DNA from 3 places in the Gordonia pseudamarae genome. Region 3 is predicted to be linked to each of the others. Evidence: riboswitches for the same ligand, from Rfam matches in the RefSeq annotation. Region 3 holds a riboswitch; each other region holds the start of a gene.

Region 1 (9,901 bases), 1.5 Mb from region 3:
GGTGGGCGCCGATCGCAGCAGGCTCTGCACATCCTCGGAGAAGCGACTCGCGTTGGCGTAGAAGAGGTCGGCGTCGTAGCGGAAGATGATCAGCCCCGGCAACGATTGCAGGCCGGGCCGTGCGGGCAGGAAGCTGCGGGTACCCCGGTCATTCACCCCGATCACGAAGCGTTCGGGGCGATACTGCCGCCGGATCAGCGCCAGCAGCGACACCGTCATCGCCGCGACGATGCCGGTCTGCACGCCGAACACGATCACGACCACCGCCGCGAACACCGCGATGGCCAGCTCGGATCTGCGTACCCGGCCGATCCGCACAAATTCGCGGACATCGATGAGTTTGGCCGCGACCACGAACACGATCGCGCCGAGTACCGCGTGCGGCAGATGGGCGAGTGCGTCGCTGAGCAGCGTCACCACCAGCAGCGTCGCGGCCGCCATGGTCAGATTGGCCACCTGGCTGTGCGCTCGCTGCTCATCGAGTACCTCTGTTTTGGTCGGGCTGCCGTTGACGACGAAGCCACCGCTGAGCCCAGCGGTGACATTGGCCCCGGCCAAACCGAGAATGTCCCGGTTCACGTCGGCCGATTCACCTCGACGCTGCGCGAATCCGCGTGCGGTCGCGGCGCTTTGCGCCAGGATCACGATGGTGCACCCGAATGCGATCGACACCGCGGTGACCGCGTCGGACAAGCCCAGCCCGTCCGGCGGACCCAGCTCGGGAAGCCCGGCGTCCACCTTTCCGACGACCGCGACCTCCTCACCCCAGCCGAAAATCCACACCAGCGCGATGGCCGTGGTCACCAACACGAAGGGTATCGGCAGGCGTGGCGCGATTCGCCGGCCGGCGACCAGCACCAGCAGTGATATGGCGGCGAGAAGCGCGTCCCACCAATCGATGTCGTCGATCGCCCGGACGATCTCCCACCACCGGTTCCAGATCTGGTCGGCGTGGCCGTCGGGGATGCCGAGCATCGTCGGCAGCTGGCCTGTCATCACGGTGATCGCGGTGCCGGTAAGGAATCCCGTGAGTACCGCGGTGGACAGGAAATCGCCGAGAAACCCCAGGCGCAAGATCCACGCCGCGAACAGCATCACCCCGGTCACCAGGGCGATCAGGCACGCCCACTGCAGCCACTGGTCCGAACCGGCCCGCAGCCCGGCCACCCCGAGCCCGGCGATGCCCGACGACAACAGCGCGGCGGTGGCGGAGTCGGCCCCCACCACCATCAACCGCGACGACCCGACGAGTGCGAACACGATGGCGGGCAGGATGATCGTGTAAAGACCCGCTACGACCGGCACCTGGGCGATGGCGCCGTACCCCAGACATTCGGGAATCGCGATGGCCGCCAGTGTCACACCGGCGAGCACGTCCCGGCCGAGCCAGCGCACCCGGTAACCGACGAGTGACGGCGGTGTCAGGGAATTCAGCAGCCCCCGGTCAAGCAGGTCCCGAACCCGGCTGCCCGGTTTCCCGAATGCCGGGCCGGACCTGTTATCCTCGCTCACTCACCGGACGTTACGCCGGAAATCCGGCGGACGACCAGGGCCCGGCGCCCTTGCCGTTCAGTCGATCTGCCGTTCAGCCGACCTCGGCGACGGCCTCCGGGCCGCCGGGACCGGTTGGTCCCCGGCGGACCCGACGGCCGTCGCGTCTGCGGATCAGTGCTCGGGCAGATCAGTGTCCGCGCCGGACCCACTCCTCCAGATGCGGAGCCTCGTCGGCGATCGACGTACCGTCGCCGTGTCCGGTGTAGACCTTGGTCTCCGGGTCGAGCGTGAAGATCTTGTCGCGGATCGATTCGATGATCGTCGGGAAGCTCGAGAACGAGCGCCCCGTCGCACCCGGACCGCCGCGGAAAAGCGTGTCACCACTGAACAATACGCCGGCCTCGGGGGCGTATACGACACACGATCCGGGTGAATGGCCCGGCGTGTTGATCACGGTCAGTTCGGTTCCGGCGACCGAGATCTTCTGTCCGTCTTCAAGATCGACGTGCGTCACGTCGGGATGCGTCTGGTTCCAGAGCATGTCGTCGCCGGGGTGCAGCAGGATCGGCGCGCCGGTGGCCCGCGACAGTTCCGGGGCCACGGTGACGTGATCGTTGTGGCCGTGCGTCAACACGATCGCCCGCACGGTGCGATCACCGACGGTCTCCAGGATCGGTGCCGCGTTGTGTGCGGCGTCGATGATGACGACCTCGTTCTCGTCACCCACCACCCAGACGTTGTTGTCGACGTCCCAGGTGCCACCGTCGAGCGAGAAGGTCCCCGAGGTGACGACGTTCGTGATGCCGAAGGTCATCCGATCTCCACCACCGAACGCAGCACCTTGCCGGCCTTCATCGCATCGAAGGCGGCCTCGACGTCGTTGATCCCGATACGTTCGGTGACGAACTTTTCCAGCGGCAAGCGGCCCTGTTCGTACAGGTCGATCAGCATCGGGAAGTCGCGTTCGGGCAGGCAGTCGCCGTACCACGACGACTTGAGCGCGCCGCCGCGCGAGAAGAAGTCCACCAGCGGCAGTTCAAGCTTCATCTCCGGCGTCGGCACACCCACCAGCACGACGGTGCCGGCCAGGTCACGGGCATAGAAGGCCTGCTCGTAGGTTTCCGGACGGCCCACCGCGTCGACGACCACGTCGGCGCCGTTGCCACCGGTCAGTTCCTGCACGGCCTCGACCACGTCGTCGACCTCGGCACCGTTGATGGTGTGGGTTGCGCCGAGTCCGGTGGCCCAGTCCAGCTTGGCCGGGTCGCGGTCGATGGCGATGATCGTGGTGGCGCCGGCCAGCTTGGCGCCGGCGATCGCGGCATCACCCACGCCGCCGCAGCCGATGACGGCGACCGAGTCGCCGCGGCCGACGTTGCCGGTGTTCATGGCCGCACCGATGCCGGCCATCACGCCGCAGCCGAGCAGGCCCGCCACAGCCGGGTCGGTCTCCGGGTTGACCTTGGTGCACTGACCCTCATGGATGAGCGTCTTCTCGATGAACGCGCCGATGCCGAGGGCCGGGGTGAGTTCGGTGCCGTCGGTGAGGGTCATCTTCTTACTGGCGTTGAAGGTGTCGAAGCAGTACCAGGGGCGTCCTCGCCGACAGGCGCGGCACTGGCCGCACACGGCGCGCCAGTTGAGGATGACGAAGTCGCCGACCTCCACGTGGGTGACGGCCTCACCGACCGTCTCCACGATGCCCGCGGCCTCGTGGCCGAGCAGGAACGGGTACTCGTCGTTGATGCCGCCCTCACGGTAGGCCAGGTCGGTGTGGCACACACCGCACGCAGCGATCTTGACGATCACATCGTTGGCACCCGGATCGGGAACCACCACGTCGACGACCTCGGTCGCCGCTCCCTTGGCTCGTGAGATAACACCTTTGACGGTCTGTGACATACGAGGTTCCTTCCGCGACGCTGTGGACCTGCAAGACCTGATGACTGCAGGGGACGTATGGCCGTCAGCCTATAGACGACCGCGCGCTCGGTCCACTCGTAGTAAATTACGTCCACCATGAGTGGGCAAATTCACCATGCGTGAGCGTCCGCGCCGAACGCCTCCCCTAAGACTAGACAAGTGTCCAGATTTCGGGGTCGTCACTCGCGAAGTAGCAGTAGAAGCGGTCGACGCGCCGCCGACGCCCTCAGCCGAGCACTTCGATCAACTGGGCCTTGGTCATCGACGAGTATCCGGTGATCCCCGTGGCCTTGGCCCGGGCACGCAACTCTGCGACGGTCGGCCCACCACGGGCAGGTGCCTTCTTGGCCACAGGTTCCTTCGCGGCCACAGGGGCCTTCGTGGCCACGGGTTCCTTCTTGGCCACAGGCGCCTTCTTGGCCACCGGCTCCTTCTTGGCCACCGGCTCCTTCTTGGCCACCGGCTCCTTCTTGGCCACGGGTTCCTTCTTGGCCACAGGCACCTTCGCGGCCACCGGCTCCTTCTTCGCCACAGTCTCCTTCGCGGCCACCGGCTCCTTCGTGGCCACCGGCTCCTTGTTGGCCGCGGGGATCTCCTCGAGCGACGATGCCTTCTCGGCACGTGCCTTCTTCGCCGGTGCCGCGTTCTTCACCGGTGTCGCCTTGTCCGCAGGCGCGGGCGGGGCCGCGACCGGGTCGGCCTCAGGCGGCCCGGCGGGTACGGGCCGGGCGGCGGCGGGCACCGGCGGCGCATCCGTCACGGACTCGCTCTCGTCCGGCTTCGGGGCATCAGCGGCGGTGGGCTCGGCCACAAGCGGCGTCACCGAGGCGATCGGGGCGCTGCTGCCGCCGCCGAGGTTGAGGGCGGCGAGCACATCGTCACGCAGGGTGGCGATGTCGCGTTCGGCCCGGCGGAAGCGCTTGCGCGCGGCCTTGTCCGCCTCCTTGGCCTGTCTGGTCACATTCTTCAGTTCGCCGCGCAGCCGGGTGACCTCGACCTCCAGCCGCTCGATGATCTTGTTCTTCCTCGACATCTGAGTTCCATTCATCACGGGTACGACGCGGCGCCGACAGTATTGCCGACGCTGCGTGCAGCGTAACCAGCGACCGTCCGGTTGTGCGGGAGTACATGCCGACCACGTGCGATATATGGAGCCGCCGCACCACTCCACCACTTCACCGCGCGAGCGGCCGCCGGACCCGGCCTCGCCGTCGCGTGGACGGTCCGGCCGGGACGGAATGCCGACAGACGGCTACGACAGCGGCAGGCCCAGATCGTGCCGGGGCGCGATCTGACTCTCGGGCAACAGGTTCGCCGTCTCCAATGCCTTGCGCAGATTCTCGGCGGCGTCGACGTTCAGCGGGCCGCTCGTCCAGGTGGCGTACGGCAGATTCAAAAATCGTCCTTCCTTCACCGCCGGAAGGTCTTTGGTGGCCGGATTGGTGCGGAGGACGTTCACCTTGTCGGCGAACGTCTGCGGTGGATAGTCGACGAAGGCGAAGAAGTCGGGCCGCGATGCGACCAGGCGCTCCCACGAAACACCGGTCCAGGTGTCCTGGACGTCCTCGGTGGCGTTGCGCGCCCCCGCCGCGGAGATGATCGCCTGCGGCCCACCGTACGATCCGCTCGTGTAGATCTCGTTGGTACCGCTGTCGAACAGAAACACCGTCGGCACCTTGTCACCCTTGGGGGCCTGTGCCAGGGCGGCCAGCCGGGTGTCGATGTCGGCCATGGTCTCCTTCGCCGTGACCTCCTCACCGGTGAGCACACCGAGGTTGGTGAGGTCGGTGTCAAGGGCCTCCCAGGCGGGCACGATACCGCGGGCGCCGTCGTCGCGACGGCAGCTCTCGGTGAGGATGTAGGGAGCTATTCCCTTGCTCCGCAAGATGTCCGGCGTGACACCCTTCTCCTGCTTGTAGCCGTAGTTCCACCCGGCCACCATGACATCGGGTGTGCGCGCGATGATGTTCTCCAGCGTCGGATACGACTCGGCCGCCACCGGCAGCGCGTCGACCACATCCTTGCCGTACACCTGCGACAGCACGTCCCGATGCCGTTCGAGATCGGACACCCCGGCGATCCGGTCCTGCGCACCGAGTTGCAGCAGCATCGAGGTCATGTTTCCGTCGTTGACGAAGATCCGTTCGGCCGGAACGGGGAATTGTTCTTGGCCGCCGCAGTTTTCGATGGCCGTCGTCGACCTGGCGTTGTCACCGCCGGAATCGTCGCCGCAGCCGGAGAGAATGACGCCCAGCGCCAGCGCTCCGGCCATCGCCACACCGGTCCTCTTGTACCGCACCGTTCTCACGGTCATATCGGCTCCTTTCGATAGGGGTTTTCCGGGGAATCGAACGGGGCTCCCAGCCCCCGATCACCAAACCATCAGGCGCCAAACCATCAGGCACCACCCGCGTAGCGGTACTGTCTACGGCCGAGCAGGATGAGGAAGATCGGGGCTCCGATCAGGCCGGTGACCACCGACAGCGGGATCTCCTGAGGGCTGACGACGGTGCGGGCGAGCGTGTCCACCCACACCAGGAACAGCGCGCCGCCGGCCCCCGCCACCGGCAGCACCGCGTAGTGCCGTGACCCGACGAGGATACGCGCCAGATGGGGCACCACGAGCCCGACGAATCCGATGCCGCCGGACACTGCGACCAGCACTCCCACCAGCACCGACGAGAGAACGAACAGCGCGATCCGCAGCTGTTTGACCGGCACCCCGAGCCCGGCGGCGGCGTCGCCGCCGATGGCCAGGGCGTCGAGCCAACGGTGCAGGCCCAGCAATGCCGTCACACCGAGCACGACGGTGATCGAGGCCGGAAGCACATGCGCCCAGGTGGTGCCCGACAAGCTGCCCAGCAGCCAGTACAGCACCGACTGGGTGGCCTCGGGATCGTCGCTCGCGAACACCAGGAAGCTGGACACCGACGAGAACGCCGAGGACAACACCACACCGGTCAGCACCAGCCGCAACGGGTCGATCCCGCCCTGCGCGATCGACACCCCGAACACCAGCGCGGTGGCCACGAGCGCGCCCACCAGCGCACCCGCCGACAACGCCCACACACCGAAGGCGCCGAACAGGCCCAGCACGATCACCGACGTCGCCCCCACCCCGGCGCCCGAGGAGATACCGAGCAGAAACGGGTCGGCGAGCGGGTTGCGCACCAGCGTCTGGATACACGTACCGGCCACCGCCAGACCTGCGCCGACGATCAGCGCCAACAGGACGCGGGGGGCACGCAGATCCCACACGATGGTGTCGTACACCTGATCCGGCTCGGCGGATCCGCCGAGCCGCGCGATCACCACATCGACGACGCCGCCCAGCTCGAGCGGTTCGGAACCGAACGCCAGGGAGACGACAGCACTGGCGAGCGCCGCCACCACCAGGACCACGACCAGCGGAAGAACCGGTACCCGGCGTGCGTCGCCGCGCCGCCCGCGTCGAACGCCGCTCACGGTGGCACCATCAGGCGCTGGCGTCATGCCTGCCCTCACGTGTCGGGGCTCAATTCGCGAAGCCCGGCCAACAATCCACAGAGTCGGCCGGTCTTCGGACTCGGGGTCACCTCGGCCGGGGCCCCTTCCCGGACATCCCTGCCCAGTGGGTACTCGCCCCGGTCAATCACCCTTACCGCTGCGCGACAGTTCCAGATTCTCACCGGATTCCCGGCACATCCGCGGATGTGCGTGGCACCGACTCTGCGCTGGACAGTATCATCCGCCGCGCGGGTTCAACCACCTCGGACACGACACCACCGCCGAACCCCGGTGGACCGGCGTGTTAACGCGATTGGTTCGGCAATTCTTCCATCGGTAACCACACGGAATCATTCGAGGCGTGAACTGATAGCCGTAGCCGAACGGAATACGCCGTCAACGCGGACGACGAGCGACCACCGGCCACATCCGACCGGGCGACCTCGCCCGCCCCCACCCCCCTCATCTGTTTGCCATCCCCTATCTCAGGAGTCATCGTGCCTTCTTTCGATCCCGCCATCGCCGACAACATCGCCACCTCCCTCGCCGAGATCCCCCATCCGTCACTTCCCAAGGGCTCCAACATCTATGGCGGCACCAAGATCTTCCCGGACTATCAGGCCCACGAGGGCGAATCGTACTTCACCCTCGTACACGGAATCGCCCACGAATCGTCGGTGTCCTTCGTCGCCGTCCTGCAGGCCACCCGCGCGCTGCGCAAGGGATTTGACTCGACGATGTACTTCTACGGTCCCGGAGCCATCAATTGCCTTGCCACGCGCGGATTTCCGACAACCGGAGATTCCGGATTCCCGGGTGAGCAGAACATCAACAACTCCCTCGAGACGTTCATCGCCGAGGGCGGCGCCGTGTTCTGCTGCAGGTTCGGTCTCGCGCTGCACGGCGGCCGCGAGGAGGATCTGATCGACGGCGTCATCCCAGCGCATCCCCTGGACGTCCAGGATGCCCTCATCCACTTCGCCCGCAAGGGCGCCATCATCAACTCGACCTACATGGTGTAGCCAGATATGGTTGTCATCGGCTCCGTCGCAGCCAATTTCACCCGCGACCTCGAACAGAACTACCGCGTCATCGCCGAGTTCACGACCCGCGCCCGAGAACAGAATGTCGACCTCGTGGTTTTCCCGGAAGCAGCGATCGGCGGATACCTCTCGTCGCTGGGCAACCACGGCGACACCGTGAAGAACACGGGCCGTTCGCTCCCGCCGGCCATCCGTCTCGACGGACCCGAGATCGCGCGCGTGCAGTCGATCATCGGCGATCTGGTGATCGCGATCGGCTTCTGCGAACTCGCCGACGACGGCCGGACCCGCTACAACGCCGCCGCCATCCTCGACGGCGATCGCGTCTACGGAACCTACCGCAAGGTCCATCAGCCGCTCGGCGAGAACATGTCGTACTCCCCCGGCGGCGACTACGGCGTCTTCGACACTCCTGTGGGCCGAGTCGGACTCCAGATCTGTTACGACAAGGCATTTCCCGAGGCGGCCCGGGTTATGGCGCTCGACGGCGCCGAGATCATCGCCAGCCTGTCGGCCTGGCCGGCGGCCCGCACCGCGACCGCCGAGAACCTGCAGGACGATCGCTGGACATACCGGTTCAACCTGTTCGACGCAGCCCGCGCGCTGGACAATCAGGTGTTCTGGGTGGCCTCCAACCAGTCCGGCACATTCGGCTCCCTCCGCTACGTCGGCAATGCGAAAATCGTTGATCCGGGCGGCAATACCTTGGCCACCACCCTCCTGGACAGCGGTATGGCGGTGGCCAAGGTCGACATCGCCGAAACATTCGCGACGATGCGCGCCGGGATGTTCCACCTCCGCGATCGGCGGCCCGATGTGTACACACCGCTGATCGACCTCGACCCGACCGGGGCGGCCGGATGGCGGAGGTCGGCCCATGCCTGAGATGCTGTTCTCCGTGCGATGGCCCGACGGCCGACGACGGGAGTACTACTCCCCCAGCCTCGTCATGCACGATCATCTCGACGTCGGCGGCACCTACACCGTCACCGACTTCCGCGCCCGCAGCACCACGGCACTGTCCGAGGCCTCCGAGCGAGTTCGCGCCAAGTTCGGCTTCGCATGCACCTCCGCGGCGATGACCACCGAGCAGATCCACACCGATGCAGCCGCTTTCGAGGACGGAGCGACCGTACAGATCGTCGCGATGCGGCCACCCCTGCCCACCGCGGCCACCGTCGGGGAGGTGAACCCGTGAACGCCCCCGACTATATGCCCCCAGAACGAATTCCGGTTGTGGTGATCGGCGGCGGCCAGGCCGGGCTCTCGGTGAGTTGGTATCTCGGCGCCGCGGGCATCGAGCACCTGGTTGTCGAGTCGGCAACCCTCGTCCACGCGTGGTCCGACAAGCGTTGGAACAACTTCACTCTCGTAACACCCAACTGGCACTGCCGACTGCCCGGCCACGTCTACGACGGTCCCGACCCGGACGGATTCATGACCCGCGACGAGGTGGTCGACTGGCTCGCGTCCTGGCTGCGCACATTCACGCCGCCGGTGCGCGAGCACACCACGGTGACGCGTCTGCGGCAGCTCGCCGGAGACGGATTCGAGCTCACCCTGTCCGGGTCGGACGGACCCCGCGTACTGCACTGCGAACAGGTCGTCGTCGCTACCGGCGGGTATCCGCTTCCGATAACCCCACCGTTCGCGCAATCACTGGATCCGGCTGTCACGCAGCTTCATTCCGAGCAGTACTTCGCACCCGAACAGCTTCCGGACGGGGCGGTGCTGGTCGTGGGTACCGGACAGTCGGGGACGCAGATCGCCGAGGATCTTCATCTGGCCGGGCGCACCGTGCACCTGGCGGTGGGCAACGCGCCGCGGGTGGCCCGTACCTACCGGGGCCGCGACTGCATGACCTGGCTCTCGGACATGGGAATCTACGACACGCCGGCGGCCCAGTATCCGGGTGGTAAAGCGGCGCAGGAGAAGACAAACCACTATGTCACCGG
Region 2 (9,901 bases), 2.2 Mb from region 3:
ACGCGCAGTTATGCCACCCGGCACGGGGCCGGGCCCATGCCCACCGAGGACCCGGCACTCGCGTTGCCCGACGTCCACAACAAGGAGGGCCGATACCAAGGCACCTGGCGGACAGGACATCTGGATCTGCCGGCGCTGCGGTACGCAGTGGCCGCGGCCGGCGGAGTCGACGGTATCGGGGTCTCGCACCTCGACGCGGTGGGTACCGCCGGGCTGTCGGTGGCCACCGGCTGGTCGGGAACCGCCGATCCCCTGCCACAACCGTCGGGCACCGACACCGGCGAGCTGGAGGCACTTACCGCGCGGGCGGCGGCGGCGCGACCGGACTACCGGCCGCTGCCCGGCACTGTCGAGGAGGTGCTTGAGATGATAACTTCGGCAACCGGATGCCCGGTGGTCCTCATCGCGGCAGGTCCGCAGCGAACCGACCGAAGGATGTTGTGCCCGAACCTCATCTGTTGAGCATCGTGTGTGTCGACGTCGTCGCGCTCAGTTATCGGCGCGACGATCGGCGGGTCGTCGTCGGTGTGCATCGGCGCACGGGCGAACCGTTCACCGGACAGCTGGTCCTGCCCGGTGTGGTGGTGACCAGTGGTGAACGTCTGCGCGACGCCGCCGGGCGGGCGCTCGCCAAGCTCGGGCTCAGTGCCCCCGACGCCGTCGGCCAGTTGCGTACCTTCGACGAGCCCGCCCGCGATCCGCGCGGGCCGTCCCTGTCGATCGCCATGTGGGCGGTATTCGACGACGCGGCAGCCCGACGGGCTGACCACGCCGAATGGTTCCCGTTCGGGGAAGTGCCCGAGTTGGCCTTCGACCACAACGCCATCATCGAGGCCGCCCGCGTCCTGCTGGCCGACTCACTGTGGCGGGACGCCCGGTTCACCCGAGCGCTGACCGGGCCGGTGTTCTCGGCCACCGACGCCGTCGCCATCACCGAACAACTCGACGGTCGGCCGCCGCACCGGGCCAACCTCAACCGCGACCTCGCCAAGAACGCGGCACTGGCCGAGGCGGGAACCGCGCCGGCCACCGGCGGCCGTCCACCCAAACTCTGGAAGTGGGTCTGAGCGCTAGCCGTGCATCCGCGACGACACTCACGTAATGCTGAGGGTACCGCTCCCATGAGTACCCGCACGTACCCGCGTCTACCTCGAATGGTGTTCACCCGTGAGGTGCGTTAGCGCGGTTTTTCGCGCAATGCCGGGAACCCTTAACTAAGGTCATTCCACCATCCGAGAACCGTCTAAATCGTTGTTATGCAATATGTTTCACCAAGATGGATTAATGGTCGCCAGAAGAATATCTGGACACGTGCCACTCGGGGCATGTCAGCGAGGTTCCAGTCCTGCAGCATGTCTCGCGGCGAGGTAGCCGAAGACCAGAGCCGGGCCGATGGTGGCTCCCGGGCCGGCGTAGGTGCGGCCCATCACTGCCGCTGCGGTATTGCCGACCGCGTACAGGCCGTCTATCGCGAGCCCGTCGTCGGTCAGGACCCGTGCGACGTGGTCGGTCAACAGTCCCCCTTTTGTTCCCAGGTCAGCGGGTACCATTTGCGCAGCGTAGTACGGAGCTCTGTCCAGTGGTCCCAGGCTCGGGTTGGGTTTGTTGGAGGTGTCGCCGTAGTAGTGGTCGTATGCCGACTCGCCGCGGCTGAAGTCGGTGTCCACCCCGTCCATGGCGAAGCGGTTGAAGCGGGTGACGGTGTATTCCAGTGCGTGTGGTTCGACGCCGATCGCCGTTGCCAGGGCGCCGATCGAGTCGGCCCGAATCAATGCTCCTGCGTCGAACCACGCTTGCGGAAGTGGCGTACGCGCAGGTCTGCCGGCGAACATATAGCGGTCCCGGTAACCTTGGTCGAAGATCAGCCAGGCGGGCAGGTTTTCCGCCGGCCCGTCACCGGCGCCCCGCGCCCCACCGAACATTGCGTGGGTCGCCTCAACATAGGGCAGCGATTCGTTCATGAATCGCCGGCCACGGTCGTTGACCATCAGGCTGCGTGGTAGGGATCGTTCTGCGAGCGCGAACCACGGCCGGCGTGGTAGCGGAATGGACGGCGCCCACCAGGCGTCATCCATCAAGGCCGTGCCAGCTCCCAAATGTTGGGCCGCCAGGATCCCGTCACCGGTGTTACCGGTAGCCCCGAGCGACAGCGCCGCACTCGCGGGCTCTCGCTGGTATTGGCGCCGCATCTCCTCATTGTGGTCGAATCCCCCGCAGGCCAGCACCACTCCGCGGCGCCCCGCGATCCGGGCACCGTCCGAGGTCACGACGCCGGTCACGCGGTTGCCCTCGGTGATCAGATCAACGACGGCGGTATTGAGCAGCACCGGCACACCAGCCCGGCGCACGCCCAGCATCAGCGACCCGGCGAGCGCATTCCCCAGGCCCACCATGCGTTGTCCGCGGACTCGGGCGACTGCTGTGCGGGTGGCGATTCGCAGCATGTGCCAGGGTCCGCGCCACGTGCGAAGACCTGTGCTGATCCACCGGTAATCCTCTTGCAGGACAACCATGTTGGCCGGGGCCTTCGCATAGAAGGGCGTCAGGGTCGTCTCGTCGTCACCCAGGCGCCGGACGTCGAAGGGACGGGGCTCCACCGACCGCCCGGCCGCCTGGCCGCCAGGTTGTTCGGGAAGGTAGTCGCTGTACCCGGGTACCCAATGCAAGTCCAGCTCGGACCGGTCAATGAGGAACCGCAGTGCCTCCGGGCCGCGGTCGATGTACGCGTCGATGCGCTCGGGCGATACGTCGTCGCCCACGATGGCGTGCAGGTACCGGCGCGCATCCTCCAGATGGTCGGCGGGGGCTTCACGACGGAGGATGTCGTTCCCTGGGATCCACACGCCGCCCCCGGAGCGTGCCGTTGAGCCTCCCCAGGTTGCGGATTTCTCCAGTAGACAGACCGACAGTCCATGTCCGGCCGCGCTGATGGCAGTGGACATTCCTCCGGCGCCGGTTCCCACCACCACGAGGTCTACCTCATTTGTGACAGTTAAACTCATGGTGACAGTTTCTATCAGGTTGCGAGTTTATCCACAACCGCGTTTGATGAATTCATGGCTTCCTCACTCAGGACCAAACAGCGACTCCGGGTGCGCAGCGACATCGACGCGGCTGCCTTGCGACTTTTCGTGGAACACGGCTACGAGCGGGTGACGACCGAGGAGATCGCCGCCGCGGCCGGCGTCTCACCGAGCACGTACTTCCGGCACGTCCCAAGCAAGGTCGACCTACTGTTGCGGCCGCTACGATCGAGTAGCGCCGGTATCGTCGCGCTGTTTTCCGCATACTCTGGATCCGATGTCATCGCCGGACTCGTCGAGGCGATCCGCGCCCAGACCTCCCAGATCGACCCGGAACTGCACTTGCGCTGGCGTGCGGTAATCCGCGCCGTGCCCGGTGTCCTCGACCGGGTTGCCCTGATAACCGAAACCGACCGGCGGGAGCTAATCCGCCTCGCGGCGGAGCGCATGGGCTGTGACCCCGAGCGGGACTGGATGCCCGGAACCACGGTCTGCAGCCTCTTGGCGGTGGTCGAGTTCGGCTTCCGGCGTTGGATGGGTGAGACCGACGAGAACGTCGCTCTGATCGAGTGCATCGATTCGGCGTTGCAGTCGTACCTGGCCTGCCGGTGATCGGGACCCATTCCGGGGTGCGCAACCGGTAGTTAGTTGCTTCTCCCCGAGAGGTTAGGGACTCGGTCGGCGGGGGTCTGGCCTCCGATGCCGGTATGTGGTCGGTGGTGATTGTAGTGATGGAGCGCCCGACCGTGGAACGGGCGATCCCGAAGTGATAGGCGATCCCGTGTGGTCCCCACCGCCGGGTGAACCGCAAACCAATGATCCGGCGTTCACGTTTGCGGGAGATTCGTTGCGGTGACCGACGCGGCCGCGAGGACCGATCAGTCAGCGACGGCCCGGCCCGATAGCGATCAGCCCACCGCTTCGCTGTCGACGGTGAGCGCTGGAATCGTGCGACAGCACGCCGGCCGCTAGGGTCAGCCGTCCTCGACGATCAACACCGCGAGACGACGACGCGCTCCCGGGGTCAAGGGTGCATTAGCGTGAGTCATGACCGCCTCCGTGGTGTGGACGCGAGTCGTGGGAACCCAACCCTGCCCGGAGGCTTCGTTCACCTCACGCGTTCACAACCGCTCAGGGAAGAACAGCTAGTCTAGCCCCGCCGCAGCCGGACCCACAGCCCGTCGTCGACGGTCACGTCGGCATCCACACCGAACACACCGGCGATGGTGGCGGCGGTGATGGTCTCGCGCGGGATTCCTTCCTCCACCACGCGACCGCCGGCCAGGACGACGATGCGGTCGCAGTACATCGCGGCGAGGTTGAGATCGTGCACCGCCATGATGGCCGCGGTGCCGGTGCGCCGGACATTCTCGGCGACCAGCTCGAGCAGACTCAGCTGGTACTTGATGTCGAGGTGGTTGGTCGGCTCGTCGAGGATCAGCAGTTCCGGTTCCTGCACGAATCCGCGGGCGATCTGCACCCGCTGGCGTTCCCCGCCGGAGAGCGAGCCGTAGTGCGAGAGCAGCATCGATTCGATGTCGGTGTCGCGGGCCACCCTGTCGATCACCGCCCGATCGGTGTCCGAGACCATCGACCACGCCTGCCGGTGCGGTGTGCGTCCCAGGTCGAGCACGTCACGGACGAGCGGGTTCTGATCGGTGACCGCGGCCTGTTCGACGAACGCGATCCGGCGGGCCACCGCCCTGCGCGGCAACGACTGCAACGACCGGCCGTCGAGTTCGATCACCCCGGCACTGGGCCTGCGCAACCCGGCGAGCAGCCGCAGCAGCGACGACTTGCCCGAGCCGTTGGGACCGATCAGCCCCACCAGTTGACCTTCGGCGACCGACAGGTCGATCCCGTCGAGGATGGTGCGCCGGCCCACCTTCCAGCGGACGCCGGTGGCGGTGAGTTTCATCGTCGGCCCTGCCTGATCAGGATGATCACGAACGCCGGCACTCCGACGATCGCGGTCACCACGCCGATCGGAAGCTCCTGCGGCGAGACCAGCACCCGGCCCGCGATATCGGCCCACACCAGGAACAGCGCACCCAGAATCACCACCGTGGGCAGCATGATGCGGTGGCGCACCCCCACCAGTGCACGCGCCGCGTGCGGCAGGACCAGGCCGACGAAACCGATGGCACCGGCAACACTGACGATCACCGCGGTCAGCAGCGCGGTCACCGTCAGCAGGATTATCCGGGCGCGGGCGACATTGACACCGAGCGAGAGCGCGGTGTCGTTGCCGAAAGTGAACGCATCCAGCGAACCCGATGAGAACAAGCACACCAGCACACCCATCAACGCCACCGCCGCGCAGATCTGCACCTGCGACCAGGTGGGCGCCGACAGCGAACCGAGCAGCCAGAACAGCACCCCCCGGGTCTGCTCCGCGTCGGCGGCGGTGTAGACGATGAACGAGGTGAGTGCCGAGAACAGCTGCGTCACCGCGATACCGGCGAGAAGCACCCGATCGGTGGTGCCGCCGGCCAGCCACGACAGCAGCAGCACCAGCGAGAAGGCCAGTCCGGCACCGACGAACGCGCCGCCGGCCATGCCGACGACTCCCGATCCCACGCCCAGCAGCACCACCGCCACCGCACCCACCGACGCACCCGAGGAGATACCGAGCACGAACGGGTCGGCGAGCGGGTTGCGCAGCAGCGCCTGCAGCACCGCACCGCACACCGCCAGACCGGCGCCGCACGTGGCCGCGAGCAACGACTGCGGCAGCCGCGAGTCCCAGATGATCGCATCCTCGAGCGCGGTGAGCCCGGTGCTGCCGCCGACGACGTGGGCGCGTGCCGATCGCAGCACATCGCCGATCCCCAGCCCGGCGGGTCCGATCGTGATGGCGAACGCGATGGACATGACCAGCGCGATCAGTCCACCCACCCACAGCACCGCGATCCCGCCGACACGGCCGTACCGCCGTCCGCCATCGCGGACCGTGGCGGTCGCGGTCACTTGCTCAAGCCGAGTTCGACCAACCCGTCGGCGACGTTCTGAATGCCGTACACGGTGCGCAGCGACGGATTCATCTCCGCACCGGTCACCAGGATGTACCGCTTGTTCTTGACCGCGTCCATCTCCCTGGTCACCGGATTAGTTTCCAGGAACCGGATCTTGGCCTCGCCGGTTTCGGCGGTCTGGCTCTTGCGGGTCAGGTCGCCGAGCACCAGTACCTGCGGGTTACGACTGGCGACCGCTTCCCAACTCACCTGCGGCCATTCGGCTTTCGTGTCATCGAAGACGTTCTTGAGGCCGAGCGTGTTGGTGATGATGCCGGGCGCCCCGCAGCAGCCGGCGATATACGGCTGTTCGGCGTTGGCGAACCAGTACAGGACGCTGACGCCCTGGGCGTTCACCGACTTCTGGGCAGCGGTGACCCGTCCCTTGAGGTCGTCGATCACCGACGTCGCCTTGTCCGAGGTACCGGTGAGCTCACCGAGCTGAGTGATCTCCTTGTACACCTGGTCGAGGCTCGCCGGGCTCTCCCGCGTACCGTCACCCCCGTCGGCGACCTTGCCCTCGCAGTCCGACGGCGCCAGATAGTTGGGGACCTTCAGCTCGTCGAACCGGGCGCGGGTGGCCACGCCACCGTCCCCGAGTGTCGAGCTGAACGAGGCGGTGACGAAATCGGGGTTCTCGGCGAGCACCGCCTCCAGGGACGGCTTGTTGTCGGCCAGGCGCTTGATGCCTTCGTTGTCCCCGGCCAACGAATCGAGGATGGGGTCGGTCCAGGTGGCGGTGCCCACCACCCGATCGGCCAGGCCCAGTGACAGCAGCACCTCGGTGGTGCCCTGGTTCATCGACACGATGCGCTGCGGCGCGGCGTTCATCGTCACCTTCTCACCGCAGTTCTCCACCGTCACCGGGAAGCCTTCACCGGCCACCGCGTCGTCCCCTTCGTGGTCGACGTCGGAGCATCCGGCGAGCACCACCGCGACCGCGCCGAGCAGCGCGGTACCCAGCATCAACGGACGTCGGCGCGCGAAAGCCCGCGGCGGTGAGAGCGTCGAGCGTCGGGACGGGGAGGTACGCCGAGCGCGCATAACGAGGTTCCTTCTGGTCGCGGCCCATCTCGCGGGGCCGTTGTCCTGCGATCGCGCGGGCGGCGGCCCGCACGATACCAGCAGGTCTTCGGACTCGAGATCAACCGCCGCCGGGCGCCTTCCCGGTCTTCCTCGACCAGTGGCATCGTGTCCGGCACGTCCCTCTCACCGCTGCGCGTCAGTCCCGGATTTGCACCGGGTTCCCCGCCCATGTGGGCATGCTGGTCCGCTGAGTATAGGACGGACCGCCCGAACTCGGACATCGTGCCCGCCGACTCCCGGCCGCCGCTGCTACGGTCGGCCCTACACAGCGCCAGGAATGCCGGTGACCTTCCGAAGGAACACCGCACTGGAATGCCGAACTGCTGCAAAGAGACCTGCACGAAGCGATCCTCCGGCTCAAGGACCGGCCGGACCGAACTCCTGACCCCGCACGCGCCCGACCACCACGCGCAGCGCGGACGCGAACTCCCCCGCTCCGCGGCCACCGAGCCGCGAATAGGACAGCACCAGCCCGGACACCGCGTGTGTTGCCGACTGGCTGCTCAATGACCTTGTGCGCCAGCCGGCCTGGTCAAGTCCGGTGACCACCGCCTCGTCGTCGAGTCCCGGTAGCAGCACACACAGATGCAGACCGGCCTCGACCCCGGTGACGGCCAGTCGGGGGCATTCGCGGGCCAGTGCGGCCACCAGCCTGGCGCGGCGATCGCTGTACACGCGGGCGGCCCTGGCCAGGTGGCGGTCCATCGCGCCCGAGCCGATGAATTCACCCAGCGCGTCGGCGGGCAGCGCCGACGGCCCTCGGCGATGCACTGCCAGCCACCGCTCGACGGACCTGCGCAGCGCGGCGGGCGGCACGCACCAGGCGACGCGCAGATCCGGCGACACCGACTTCGACGAGGTGCCCACATACGCCACGCACCCGCTCGCGCCGGGCAGTGTGACCAGCGCGGGCAGCGGGGCGACGCCGTAGCGAAACTCGCCGTCGTAGTCGTCTTCGATCACCAAAGATCCTGTTCGCCTGGCCCATTCGACGAGGGCAACCCGACGGTCGACACTGATCCGGTGACCGAGCGGATACTGATGCGCCGGCGTGGTGAACACGATGCCCGGCTCGTCGCCGAGGACGGCGACGTCGAGTCCGTCGGCTTCCACGGGGTGGAACCGGACATCGAGGTCCTGCTCACGTGCCATGAGCAGGGCCCCGCGATAGCCGGGGTCCTCAATGTGGAACGGAATCCCGCACGCATCGGAGGGTTCGGTTGGCCCGGCCCGGTCTTGAGGGCCGACCGGGACCCGACCACAAGAAGCCCTACGTTCGGCGGCGAACGCCGCACACAGCGCGGCGATCGCCGAACGCGAGCTGTCGAACAGCAACGGATCGGCGTCGGCGATGCCTCGATGCCGGCGCAGGTGGCCGGACAGTTCGGCGCGCAGTCGCGGACTCGGCTCCTCCCACGGGTTCAGTCCGGCCATGCCGTCGGAGGCCGCCGCCCGGACCGCGCTGCGCCACGCCCGCCGGTCGACCAGGCCCGCATCGGGAATCCCCGGACGCAGGTCACGGACCGAACGCCCCCGTCGTGGCGCGAGCGCCCTCTCCGGTACGGCCTCGCGCAGGCCCCGGGTGCGCGCCCCGGCCCGCGCCGCCTGTACCACGCCCGCACTCACCCGCGTTCCCGAACCGTGTTCGGCGACGATGAATCCCGCGGCCGCCAGTTCGTCGAAGGCACGCACCACAGTGCCCCGGGACAGTCCGGTCTGCCCCGCCAGTGCACGGCTGGACGGCAGCCGGTCACCGTCGGCGAGCACACCGTCGGCGATACGGTCGACGATCGCACCCACCAGATCCGCCGCTCCCGAGACGTCGTCGAGAACCAGGGATCCGGGGCGAGCGGTACGGGCCATGGCACAAGAGTAGGCCGATCCGGGCCAAAGTGGTCCCGCCGAATTGACGGAAGTGGACCTTCATCAACGGCCACTTACGCGATGGAATGGCGTCATGACGAAGTTCCGGCAATCCCACCGCCTCAAAAACGTGCGCTACGACGTCCGCGGCCCGATCCTCACCGAAGCGATGCGCCTGGAGGGCCAGGGACATGACGTGCTGCGGCTCAACCTCGGCAACATGCGCCCCTTCGGGCTCGTCGCACGCCCGGAGATCGTCGACGCCGTTGCCGCCAACCTGGATACGGCCCAAGCGTATTCGGATTCACGCGGCATCCCCGCGGCCCGGCAGGCGGTGGCCGAGCACTATCTGGGGCGCGGGATCGACGGTGTGCGGGCCGACAACGTGTTCCTGGGCAACGGGGTCAGTGAACTCATCACCCTCACCCTGCAGGCGCTGGTCAACCCGGGTGATGAGATCCTCGTGCCCGCACCCGACTACCCCACCTGGACCGGTGCGGTGAACCTCACCGGCGGTGTACCCGTGCACTATCTGGCCGACGAGTCCGACGGCTGGAATCCGTCGCTGGAGGACATCGAGTCGAAGGTGACCCCGCGAACCACCGCGCTCGTACTGATCAACCCCAACAACCCGACCGGGGCGGTCTACAGCGAGGAGACCGTGCGCGGGATCGCCGACATCGCCCGCCGCCACGGACTGATCCTGCTCAGCGACGAGATCTACGAGGAGCTGGTGTTCGGCCAGGCGCGGCATCACTACGCCGCCCGCGCCGCCGGCGACGACGTGCTGTGCCTGACATTCGGCGGCCTCTCGAAGGCCTATCGCGTGTGCGGGTACCGCGCCGGCTGGGTTGTGGCGACCGGACCCCTGCACCTGGCCGGTGATCTCCTCGAAGGAATCACCCTGCTGTCCAA
Region 3 (9,901 bases):
TGGCCGTACCACGTCGATTCCGGGTTGACGATGGCGAGAGGGCCGAGGTTGCAGGGGCTCAGACAGCCGGTGCCGGTCACCTTGGTGCCGGAGCCGGGGGCGTCCGGCCCGGCGGCCCGCGCTGCCTTCGACAGGGCGGTGAGTTCGCGGTGCAGCGGCCCGGCGCCGTAGGCCATGCACCGAGGTCCCTTGCACACCAGCACATGTCGGTCGTGCTGCTCGATCACTGACCAGGCCGGGGACCGGTAGGACGCCGGTGACGCCCGGATGTCGCTGCGCGGGGTGGTCCCGATCGCCGATGCGAGGTGGTCGGCGAGTGCGTCGAGAATGTCCGGCTCGGCGATCCGCACGTGCACGTCCGCGTCCGGCCGGGTCTCCCGCCAGTTGGCGACGGCGCGCTGAGTCCAGGTGGTCAGGTATTTGTCGCGCGGAACCGCCACGGGAAGCAGGGTGATCGACGCCAGGCCGTCGCGGGCCGCCCGGTCGAGCTCCTCATGGATCGTCGGGGTCTCGATATCGAGGTAGGCGACTCCGATATCCCGGTCGCTCGATTCCCGGATCCGGTCCACGAGTGCGTCGGCCGATCGCCGGTCCAGCCCGCTCACGGTCGGGCGCAACACGATCACGACGCGGTCGTCGCCGGTGCCATCGCCGCTGTCATCGGTCATGAACACGCCCGATGGTGCGGTGGCATTGCATGCTGTCACCGGCGGCACGGTGGTCAGCGTAACTGCGGCGAGCAGCACACCTGCCGACAGCGTTGCGATGCTTCATGGGCGGCGGCCTTCTTCCGGGGGTGGGGAGTCGAACACGAGGTGGGCTCGACCGGTGGAGGGGTCGACGAGTCGGCAGGCGTGGACGCCGAACACCTCGTCGACGATGCTCGTGCTGAGCGCGAGGTCGCCGGGTCCGGCCGCCCGCACTCGTCCGTCGTGCAGAACGACAAGCGAATCACAATGGTGCGCTGCGAGATCCAGGTCATGCAGCGAGACCAGGATGGTGGTGCCCAGGGTCGGCAGCAGGTTCAGTAGGCCGATCTGGTGCCGGATGTCGAGGTGATTGGTCGGTTCGTCCAGCACCAGGAGACCGCAGTGCTGCGCCAGTCCCCGGGCCAGTGCGACGCGGCGCCGCTCCCCGCCGGACAATCGCTCGACGGGTGTGTCCCGGTACGCCGCCATGTCGACCATGTTCAGTGCCCGCATCACCGCACGGCGGTCGTCGGCCCGGCCCATGCTCCACGGCTGCGAATACGGCAGCCTGCCCAGCGCCACGTATTCGTGCACGAGCAGGTCCGGCGGCAGATCGACTTCCTGCCCGACGAAGGCGATCAGGCGGGCGCGTTCGCGTGCGCGCAGGGTGTCGGCGCGACGCCCGGCGATCTCCACGGTGCCCGATCGCATCGGCTGCAAGCCGACCACGGTGCGCATGAGGGTCGATTTGCCGGAACCGTTCGGGCCGACGATCCCGACGATCGACCCGGCCGGAACATCGAGTTCGACATCGTCGAGAATCCGGCGGCCATCGATCCGGACTTCGATTCCCTTCGCGCTCAGTGCGATCGGTGAGCTACTCATGCGTCCGCCCCGAATCGGTAGCGGCGACCGCCCAGAATGAACAGGAACAGCGGTGCGTGCGGCGGTGCCGACCGGTCGGTCGTGCTGCGCGCAACATCGGTCGTCATTCCCTTCGCACCCATCTCTCGTGGTGTGGCTAGGCGTCGAGGCCGGTGTCTGGCTGGTTCGGACTACCCGAACGTCACAGTGGCGGGACCGCGCCGGATTCGCACCGGCTTCCCAGGGGGTTCTCGACTTGAGAGATGAGACTACGACAAGGTGGAATCGGCCGGGTGGCACGGCCATGTCGTCGTACCTCACCACTCGACGGGAGCTGACCGGGTCTCACCGGCGGTGATTTGCCGTGACGTGGGAGACATACCCTAGTGTGGAGCCCATGGCTGTGAGTCGACCGACGAAGTCCGACGCCGCCGTGCGGGTGCCGCGTGCGCGGATGACGGCCGCACAACGCCGCGCCCAACTGATCGAGGTGGCGCGCGGGCTCTTCGCCGAACGCGGCTTCGAAGGCACCTCCATCGAGGAGATCGCTCAGCGTGCCAACGTCTCCAAACCCATCGTCTACGAGCACTTCGGAGGCAAGGAGGGCCTATACGCGGTCGTGGTCGACCGCGAGATGGAAACGCTACTGGAGATGGTCACCTCGTCGTTGTCGCGAACGAGCTCTTTCCAGCGCATTCAGCAGGTGGCGCTTGCGCTGCTCACCTACATGGAAGAACGCACCGACGGCTTCCGTATCCTGGTGCGCGGCGACAGCACCGCCACCGGTGGATTCTCCAGTCTGCTCAACGACGCGATCAGCCAGGTCGAACACATTCTCGCAAGTGAGTTCGAGCGGCGCGACTTCGATCCCGCTCTGGCCCCGATGTACGCGCAAGCACTTGTCGGAATGGTGTCGGTGACCGCCCAATGGTGGCTCGATGTGCGTGAACCATCGAAAGAGGTGGTGGCCGCGCACCTGGTCAACCTGTGCTGGAATGGTCTGGCCCGGCTCAATCCCAATCCACGGCTGGTCAGCGTGGACTCCGCCACCGAACGTGCTGCCGACACAGCCGATGTGGACGACGATACCGGCGACGCCGACTGATCAACGGGACTCAGCCGAGGCCCGGATCGCCGACACTGTATTGCAGGTAGACGGTGTCGATCCACTGGCCGGCTTTGCGTCCGACGGCGCGCAGTTGTCCGGCGTGGGTGAATCCGTGTTTGAGGTGCAGCGCGATAGAGGCCGCCCCGCCCGTCGCGGCTATCACCGCGATGATCTGCCGGACATCGCTACCGGCGGCATCGGCGAGAAGCCGCGTCATCAACGCCGAACCGATTCCGGTGCCGCCCAGTCCGGGGCGCACGTAGATGGTGTCCTCGGAGGTCCGGTCGTAGGCGGGCATGGTGCGGAATGCGCCGAGATAGGCGAACCCGGCGATCTGATCGCAGTCAGTTCGTTGATCGTTGTCAGTTCGTTGATCATTGTCAGTTCGTTGATCATTGTCATCGCGCTTGACGGCCACGAGAAACGGCCTGCCCGCGGCGGCGATGGCGGCGACCTTCTCTTGCCACGCGCCGAGCGCCGGCGCGACGGTGTCAAAGGTGGCGACGGTGTGCTCCACGTAGTGCCGGTAGATGGCCGCTATCTGCGGGCAGTCGGTGTCGGTGGCGGGGCGCACCAGAATACTCATGCCAAAGTTGTAGCCGTTCAGGTGTGACGCAGCCAACTACTGGCCCAAACGTATTCTGGGAACTATGTCCGCGCGCGTGAAGCGACGGGAGATTTGCGGTTCCGTCGGGTATATCGCCGTCGATGCCCGCCTTCATGGTGTGACGTCGGCGATTGTCTCGGCGACGCTGTCGGTTGCCGCGCACGGTCTCGTCTCGGGGACACTGCCCGGTACCGGGCCACTGGCCCTGGTGGCGTTGCTCAGTTCGGGCGCGGGATTGTTCGCGGCGGCCGCGCACCGTACGTCGGAAATGCGCCGTCTGTGTGGAACGCTGTCGCAGAGATGGCCCGCGACGCTGACGATCCTGGTCACGGCGCAGACATTGGGCCATGTCGTGTCCTCGCTCAGTTCATCCGGTGCGGGTCATTCACATGTCGTTCCCTCGCCCGCGATGCTGATGTCGCACGTCGTGGCGCTCGTGGCCGCCACGCTCGTGGTTGTCGGCGCCGAACGTTGCTATCGATCTATCACCAGCCGGATTGCCGGCCTCGTGCAACCGGTCACGATTCCCGAACCCGGTAGGACGCCTGTCTGTCGGCAGCCACACGTTCTGCCCGTCCTGGTGTGGGCGGCGCGGATCTCCGAACGTGGCCCACCCCTATTCGCCTGACTGCTTATCCATCTCACACCCGTGGACCGATACCGATAATCGGGGTCTACGGCGGTTTGCGCGCGCATCCCACCCGGATGACACGCGGCATGAAAGGCAAACAGCCAATGACGGCAACACAATTCATCAGTACTCGATTGTTCGCACGTGCGATCGCAGGCGCGGCCGCGGTGCTGACGGTAGGTGCACTCACCGCGTGCGGCTCCGACGACGACGCGTCGACGACGCTCACGCAGGCGGAATCGGTCACTCTGACCGACCAGTGGATCAAGGCCGCTGACACCGAGATGACAGCCGAGTTCGGCATCCTCACCAACAACTCCGACAACCAGGTCACCGTGACCGGTGGCCGATCGGACGCCGCGGGCAGCGTGGAGGTCCATGAGATCACCGAGGCCGACGGGGTCCGGTCGATGCAGGAAATCCAGGGAGGCCTGACGATCCCGGCCGGTGCGACGGTGGAACTGACACCCGGCGGCAACCACATCATGCTGATGGATCTGACCAGGCCGATCCGGGCCGGCGACCAGGTCACGATCACGTTGACGTTCGCCGACGGTTCAACCTTGGACGCGTCGGCCCAGGCGCGCGACTTCAGCGGCAATCAGGAGAAGTACGCCGACCACGAGACCTCGTCGGCAACGTCGCATGCCGGTGAGTAGCGGGATCGGCCGCCGCCGGTTCCTCGCCGGGGCGGCCGGTCTCGCCGGCCTCGGCGTCGGCGCCGGAGTGACCGCCGGTGGTGCCGCTGCGCTGCGGCCCGCGCCGACCGAGTGCACATTCGGTTCGGAAACTGTCGACTTCCACGGTGACCACCAGGCCGGGGTGACCACCACCCCTCCCGCGCACGTCACCTATGTGGGGGTCGACCTTGTGCCCGGCGCGAACGCGTCGGTCCTGGGGGGAATCCTCGGCATCTGGACCGATGATGCGGCCAGACTGACCCAGGGCCGTCCGTCACTGTCGGACGCGGAGCCAGAACTGGCCCGACTGCCTGCCCGCCTGACCGTCACGGTGGGGATTGGTGAGCGGGTGTTCACTGTCGCCGACAAGGAGAAGCTACGGCCGACGTGGCTTCGTCCGTTGCCGGCGTTCGGTATCGACAAACTCGACCCGAAATGGGGGCAGACCGACTTGTTGGTGGCGATCTGCTCCGACGATCCGATGACCGTTGCACATACGGTCCGGGTGATGGTGAACGCCGTGCGCACCCGGATCCGGGTGCGCTGGGTACAGCGCGGCTTTCGGGAGTCACGCGGTGCGCAGGCCGACGGAGCGACCATGCGCAACCTGATGGGTCAGGTAGACGGCACGGTCCAGCCGGACAGTTCACTGCACGACAGCCTCATCTGGGACGACGGCTCGGCGCAACCATGGTTCGCCGGTGGTACGTCGTTGGTGCTGCGCCGCATCGCGATGGATCTGGACGGCTGGGCCGAACTGGACCGGCGAGGCAGGGAGTTGACCGTGGGGAGGCGTCTGTCCGACGGCGCCCCACTGTCCGGGACCAGTGAGCGAGACGATCCCGACTTCACAGCGATCAAGAACGGGCTGCCGGTGATCCCGGCGTCGGCGCATGTGGCGCGGGCGCGCAGGACCGGCGATAGGGACCGGTTTCTGCGGCGGGCCTACAACTACGATGACCCACCGAACGGTGCGGCGATCTCCGACAGCGGTCTGCTGTTCGCCGCGTTCCAGCGGGACATCGACGCCCAGTTCGTGCCGGTACAGCGCAGGCTGGCCGAGCATGACGCGCTCAACGAATGGACAGTGCCCATAGGATCGGCCGTGTACGCGATCCTGCCGGGAGTCCGGGAAGGAGAGGTGCTGGGATCGGCGCTGCACGAACGCCCGTAGCGATGCCCTAAACTCGACGGGTGTCTACGCCTGCCTTACATGGACTGGCCGCCCTCACATGTAGCGACAAGGCGTTCGCCGGACTCGTCGCGCGGCGGGCCCAACCCGAACTCGACATCACCGCCCCCGACGCGGCCAGGCCCTTCGTCGTCGCGGCACTCGCCGATCACGAGGCGGCACCTCTGCTGGTGGTGTCGGCCAACGGGCGGGAGGCCGACGATCTGACCGCCGAGCTGGCCGAGCTGTTGGGCGATCCACGCGCGGTTGCGCAGTTTCCGTCGTGGGAGACGCTGCCGCACGAGCGACTCTCGCCCAGCGCGGACACGGTCGGTCAGCGCCTGGCGGTACTGCACCGGCTCGCCCACCCCGAAGGCGATCCTCTGCGGGTGGTGGTGACCACGGTCCGTTCGCTGGTGCAGCCGATGGCGCCCGGTCTCGGCGAGGCCCGGTCGATCACCCTCACCGAGGGCGCCGAGACCGACTTCGACGGCCTGCTCGCCCAACTCGTCGAGATGGCGTACGAACGCGTCGACATGGTGGGACGACGCGGTGAATTCGCGGTACGCGGAGGCATTCTCGACGTGTTCCCGACGACGGCGGACTATCCGGTGCGTGTCGAGTTCTGGGGTGACGAGATCAGTGAGACGCGGGCGTTCTCGGTGGCCGACCAGCGCACCCAGCCCGAGATCGATGTCGCCACCGTGCGGATCCATCCGTGCCGCGAACTGGTACTGAGTACCGAGGTCCGGGTGCGTGCGGCCGAACTCGCCGGGGAGGTCGGTGAGGATCAGATGCTCGTGGAGATGCTCACCAAACTCTCCGAGGGCATACCCGTGGCCGGTATGGAGGCCCTGATCCCGGCGCTCGTCGACGGCGAGATGCAGCTGCTCACCCAGGTGGTGCCCGACGGCACGCGGGTGCTCATCCTGGACCCGGAGAAGGTGCGTACCCGGGCGGCGGGCCTGGCCGAGACCGGTGCGGAGTTCCTGGAGGCGTCGTGGCAGGCGGCCGCCGTCGGCGCCGACGCCCCGATCGACACCCGGGGCACCGCCATCGATCTGGAGGCGAGCGCCTATCGGTCGCTGGAGGCGGTGCGCCGGGCGACGTTGCGGGCCGACAAGCCGTGGTGGACGGTCAGCCCGCTGTCCTCGGGCACCGGCGACGAGGTGGAACTCGAACTGGCCACCGGTCCCGCGCCGCACGGCGAGGAACCGGAGATCAAGAAGACCTTCGCGATGCTGCGGGCCCACGTCACCGGCGGCGGCGCCGCGGCGGTTGTGGTGGCGGGCAAGGGAACCGCACAACGCGTGTGCGAACGTCTCGCCGACGCGGAGGTGCCCTCGGGTCTCGCCGACCCCGGCACGGCCCCGGAACCCGGCCGGGTCTCGGTGTTCCACGGCACGCTGCGCAGTGGCCTGGTGTGTCCGGGGGCCGCGCTGGTGATCGTCACCGAAGCCGACCTCACCGGCACGCGGGTCGCGAGCGTACGTGATGGTCGCAAGCTTCCGGCCAAGCGCCGCAACCAGGTCGACCCGCTCGCGCTGACCTCCGGCGACCTTGTCGTGCACGATCAGCATGGCATCGGCAAGTTCGTCGAGATGATCGAACGCACCGTGTCGGGGGCGCGCCGCGAATACCTGGTCATCGAATACGCGGCCGGTAAACGCGGTCAGCCCGGCGACCGGTTGTTCGTGCCGATGGACGCCCTCGACCAGTTGTCCCGGTATGTCGGTGGTGAGCAACCATCCCTGTCCAAGCTGGGCGGATCCGATTGGCAGAACACCAAACGCAAGGCCCGCAAGGCGGTTCGGGAGATCGCCGGTGAGCTGGTGCAGCTGTACGCGGCCCGGCACGCCGCACCGGGCTTCGCCTTCAGCCCCGACACCCCGTGGCAGCGGGAGATGGAGGATGCCTTCGACTTCACCGAGACCGTCGATCAGATGACGGTGATCGCCGAGGTGAAGTCCGATATGGAACGTCCGGTCCCGATGGACCGGGTGGTCGTCGGCGATGTCGGCTACGGCAAGACCGAGATCGCGGTGCGGGCGGCGTTCAAGGCGGTGCAGGACGGCAAGCAGGTCGCGGTGCTGGTGCCCACAACGATTCTGGCGCAACAGCATCTGCAGACCTTCACCGAACGTATGACCGGCTTTCCGGTACGGGTCAAGGGTCTGTCACGGTTCACCGACGCCAAGGAATCCAAACAGATCATCGACGAGATGGCCTCCGGCGAAGCCGATATCGTCGTCGGCACGCACCGGCTGCTGCAGACCGGCATCGTGTGGAAGGACCTCGGACTGGTGATCGTCGACGAAGAACAACGGTTCGGTGTCGAGCACAAGGAGCACATCAAGTCGTTGCGCACCCACGTCGACGTTCTCACCATGTCGGCCACCCCGATTCCGCGGACCCTGGAGATGTCGATGGCCGGTATCCGGGAGATGTCGACCATCCTCACCCCGCCCGAGGAGCGGCACCCGGTGCTCACCTACGTCGGCGGGTACTCGCCCAAACAGGTGGCCGCCGCCATCCGCCGCGAACTGCTGCGCGACGGCCAGGTGTTCTACGTGCACAACCGGGTTTCCACCATCGACAAGACCGCCAAGGAGATCGCGGCAATGGTGCCCGAGGCCAAAGTGGTTGTGGCACACGGGCAGATGAACGAAGATCAGCTGGAGAAGACGGTCGCCGGATTCTGGAACCGTGACTTCGACGTGCTGGTGTGCACCACCATCATCGAAACAGGTCTCGACATCTCCAACGCCAACACCCTCATCGTCGACCGCGCCGAGAATCTGGGACTGTCGCAGCTGCACCAATTGCGGGGCAGGGTGGGCCGTAGCCGCGAACGTGGCTACGCCTATCTGCTGTACAGCCCCGAAAAGCCGCTCACCGAAACGGCTTACGACCGGCTGGCGACGATCGCGCAGAACAACGAACTCGGCGCCGGTATGGCCGTAGCACTCAAGGACCTCGAATTACGTGGCGCCGGAAACGTTCTCGGTGCCGAACAGTCCGGGCACGTGGCGGGCGTCGGATTCGACCTGTACGTGCGCCTGGTGGGCGAAGCGGTGGAGGCCTACCGGGCCGCCGCCGACGGCCGGACGGTGCAGACTCAGGAGACCACCGAGGTTCGCATCGATCTGCCGGTCGACGCCCACATCCCCGTCGAGTACGTCGATTCGGACCGGCTGCGGTTGGAGGCATATCGCAAACTGGCCGCTGCCACCGACGACGACGCGGTCGATGCCATTCTCACCGAACTCACCGACCGTTACGGTGAACCCCCGGAGGAGACGAAGCGTCTGGCGCTGATCGCGCGGGTGCGGCTGCGGTGCCGCGAACGCGGCGTCGCCGAGCTCGGGGTGGTGGGTACGTCGGTGAAGATCTCCCCGCTCACCCTCCTCGACAGCGAACAGGTACGCCTCAAACGCATCTACTCCTCGGCTGCCTACCGGGCGACGACATCGGTGATCACGCTGCCGTTGCCGCGGACCGGGGGAGTGGGGTCGGCCAGGCTGCGGGACGAGGCGCTCATCGACTATCTCACCACGTTCCTCGTCACGATGAAACCGCTCACGGCATGACGGCCGAGAAGGTTTCCGGGCAAGCCCTGCTCGATGCGGTGGCGCTGATGGACACCCTGCGGCGCAACGGACCGTGGGAGAGCACGCAGACCCACGAGTCGTTGCGTCGCTACCTGATCGAGGAAACCTACGAACTCCTCGACGCCATCGACGCGGGCAAGCCCGAGGATCTGCTCGAAGAACTCGGTGACCTGTTGCTGCAGGTGCTCTTTCACGCCCGCATCGCCGCCGACCGTACCGGCGATGCCTTCGACATCGACGATGTCGCCCGCTCCTTCACCGCCAAGGTGTCCGGCCGCACCAGGGGCATCCTCGCGGGCTCCCACACCGACCTCAACACCCAGATCCGTGAGTGGGAAGAACTCAAGGCGGCCGAGAAGAAGCGTGACTCGGTGTTCGATGGCATCGCCCTGGGTCAGCCCGCCCTCGCGTTGACCCAGAAGATCCTCGAACGCCTCGACGCCGCGGGGTTCCCGGCCGACCGCATCGATCCCGCGATCGTGACCGTGACCGTCGTCCCGGGCGGGGACAGCGCCGAAGCGCTGGCCCGTTCCCGGGTCC

The links. Region 3 has a riboswitch for cobalamin ahead of GII31_RS06280 (ABC transporter ATP-binding protein). Riboswitches for the same ligand answer to the same signal wherever they lie in the genome.
Region 1: it holds a riboswitch for cobalamin, as region 3 does, so the genes downstream of both, GII31_RS22285 (FecCD family ABC transporter permease) here and GII31_RS06280 (ABC transporter ATP-binding protein) in region 3, are expected to answer to the same signal.
Region 2: it holds a riboswitch for cobalamin, as region 3 does, so the genes downstream of both, GII31_RS15910 (ABC transporter substrate-binding protein) here and GII31_RS06280 (ABC transporter ATP-binding protein) in region 3, are expected to answer to the same signal.

Annotation. Positions count from the first base shown of each region.
Region 1 covers NZ_CP045809.1:5,094,525-5,104,425, forward strand. The annotation lists gene GII31_RS22260 (SulP family inorganic anion transporter) at 1-1,452, opposite strand, end outside; gene GII31_RS22265 (MBL fold metallo-hydrolase) at 1,682-2,308, opposite strand; gene GII31_RS22270 (S-(hydroxymethyl)mycothiol dehydrogenase) at 2,305-3,396, opposite strand; gene GII31_RS22275 (Rho termination factor N-terminal domain-containing protein) at 3,644-4,450, opposite strand; gene GII31_RS22280 (ABC transporter substrate-binding protein) at 4,670-5,731, opposite strand; gene GII31_RS22285 (FecCD family ABC transporter permease) at 5,815-6,882, opposite strand; cobalamin riboswitch at 6,951-7,139, opposite strand; gene GII31_RS22290 (MSMEG_0572/Sll0783 family nitrogen starvation response protein) at 7,401-7,925, shown strand; gene GII31_RS22295 (carbon-nitrogen hydrolase family protein) at 7,932-8,831, shown strand; gene GII31_RS22300 (MSMEG_0570 family nitrogen starvation response protein) at 8,824-9,144, shown strand; gene GII31_RS22305 (MSMEG_0569 family flavin-dependent oxidoreductase) at 9,159-9,901, shown strand, end outside.
Region 2 covers NZ_CP045809.1:3,572,749-3,582,649, forward strand. The annotation lists gene GII31_RS15875 (adenylosuccinate synthetase) at 1-462, shown strand, start outside; gene GII31_RS15880 (NUDIX hydrolase) at 387-1,067, shown strand; gene kstD (3-oxosteroid 1-dehydrogenase) at 1,329-3,002, opposite strand; gene GII31_RS15890 (TetR/AcrR family transcriptional regulator) at 3,057-3,635, shown strand; partial or broken gene GII31_RS15895 (IS481 family transposase) at 3,751-4,072, opposite strand; gene GII31_RS15900 (ABC transporter ATP-binding protein) at 4,174-4,941, opposite strand; gene GII31_RS15905 (FecCD family ABC transporter permease) at 4,938-5,897, opposite strand; gene GII31_RS15910 (ABC transporter substrate-binding protein) at 5,990-7,003, opposite strand; cobalamin riboswitch at 7,144-7,322, opposite strand; gene GII31_RS15915 (aminotransferase-like domain-containing protein) at 7,481-8,986, opposite strand; gene GII31_RS15920 (pyridoxal phosphate-dependent aminotransferase) at 9,081-9,901, shown strand, end outside.
Region 3 covers NZ_CP045809.1:1,412,644-1,422,544, forward strand. The annotation lists gene GII31_RS06275 ((2Fe-2S) ferredoxin domain-containing protein) at 1-707, opposite strand, end outside; gene GII31_RS06280 (ABC transporter ATP-binding protein) at 771-1,574, opposite strand; cobalamin riboswitch at 1,705-1,842, opposite strand; gene GII31_RS06285 (TetR/AcrR family transcriptional regulator) at 1,951-2,658, shown strand; gene GII31_RS06290 (GNAT family N-acetyltransferase) at 2,669-3,247, opposite strand; gene GII31_RS06295 (hypothetical protein) at 3,312-3,896, shown strand; gene GII31_RS06300 (copper chaperone PCu(A)C) at 4,004-4,558, shown strand; gene GII31_RS06305 (Dyp-type peroxidase) at 4,545-5,753, shown strand; gene mfd (transcription-repair coupling factor) at 5,774-9,340, shown strand; partial or broken gene GII31_RS06315 (MazG nucleotide pyrophosphohydrolase domain-containing protein) at 9,343-9,901, shown strand, end outside.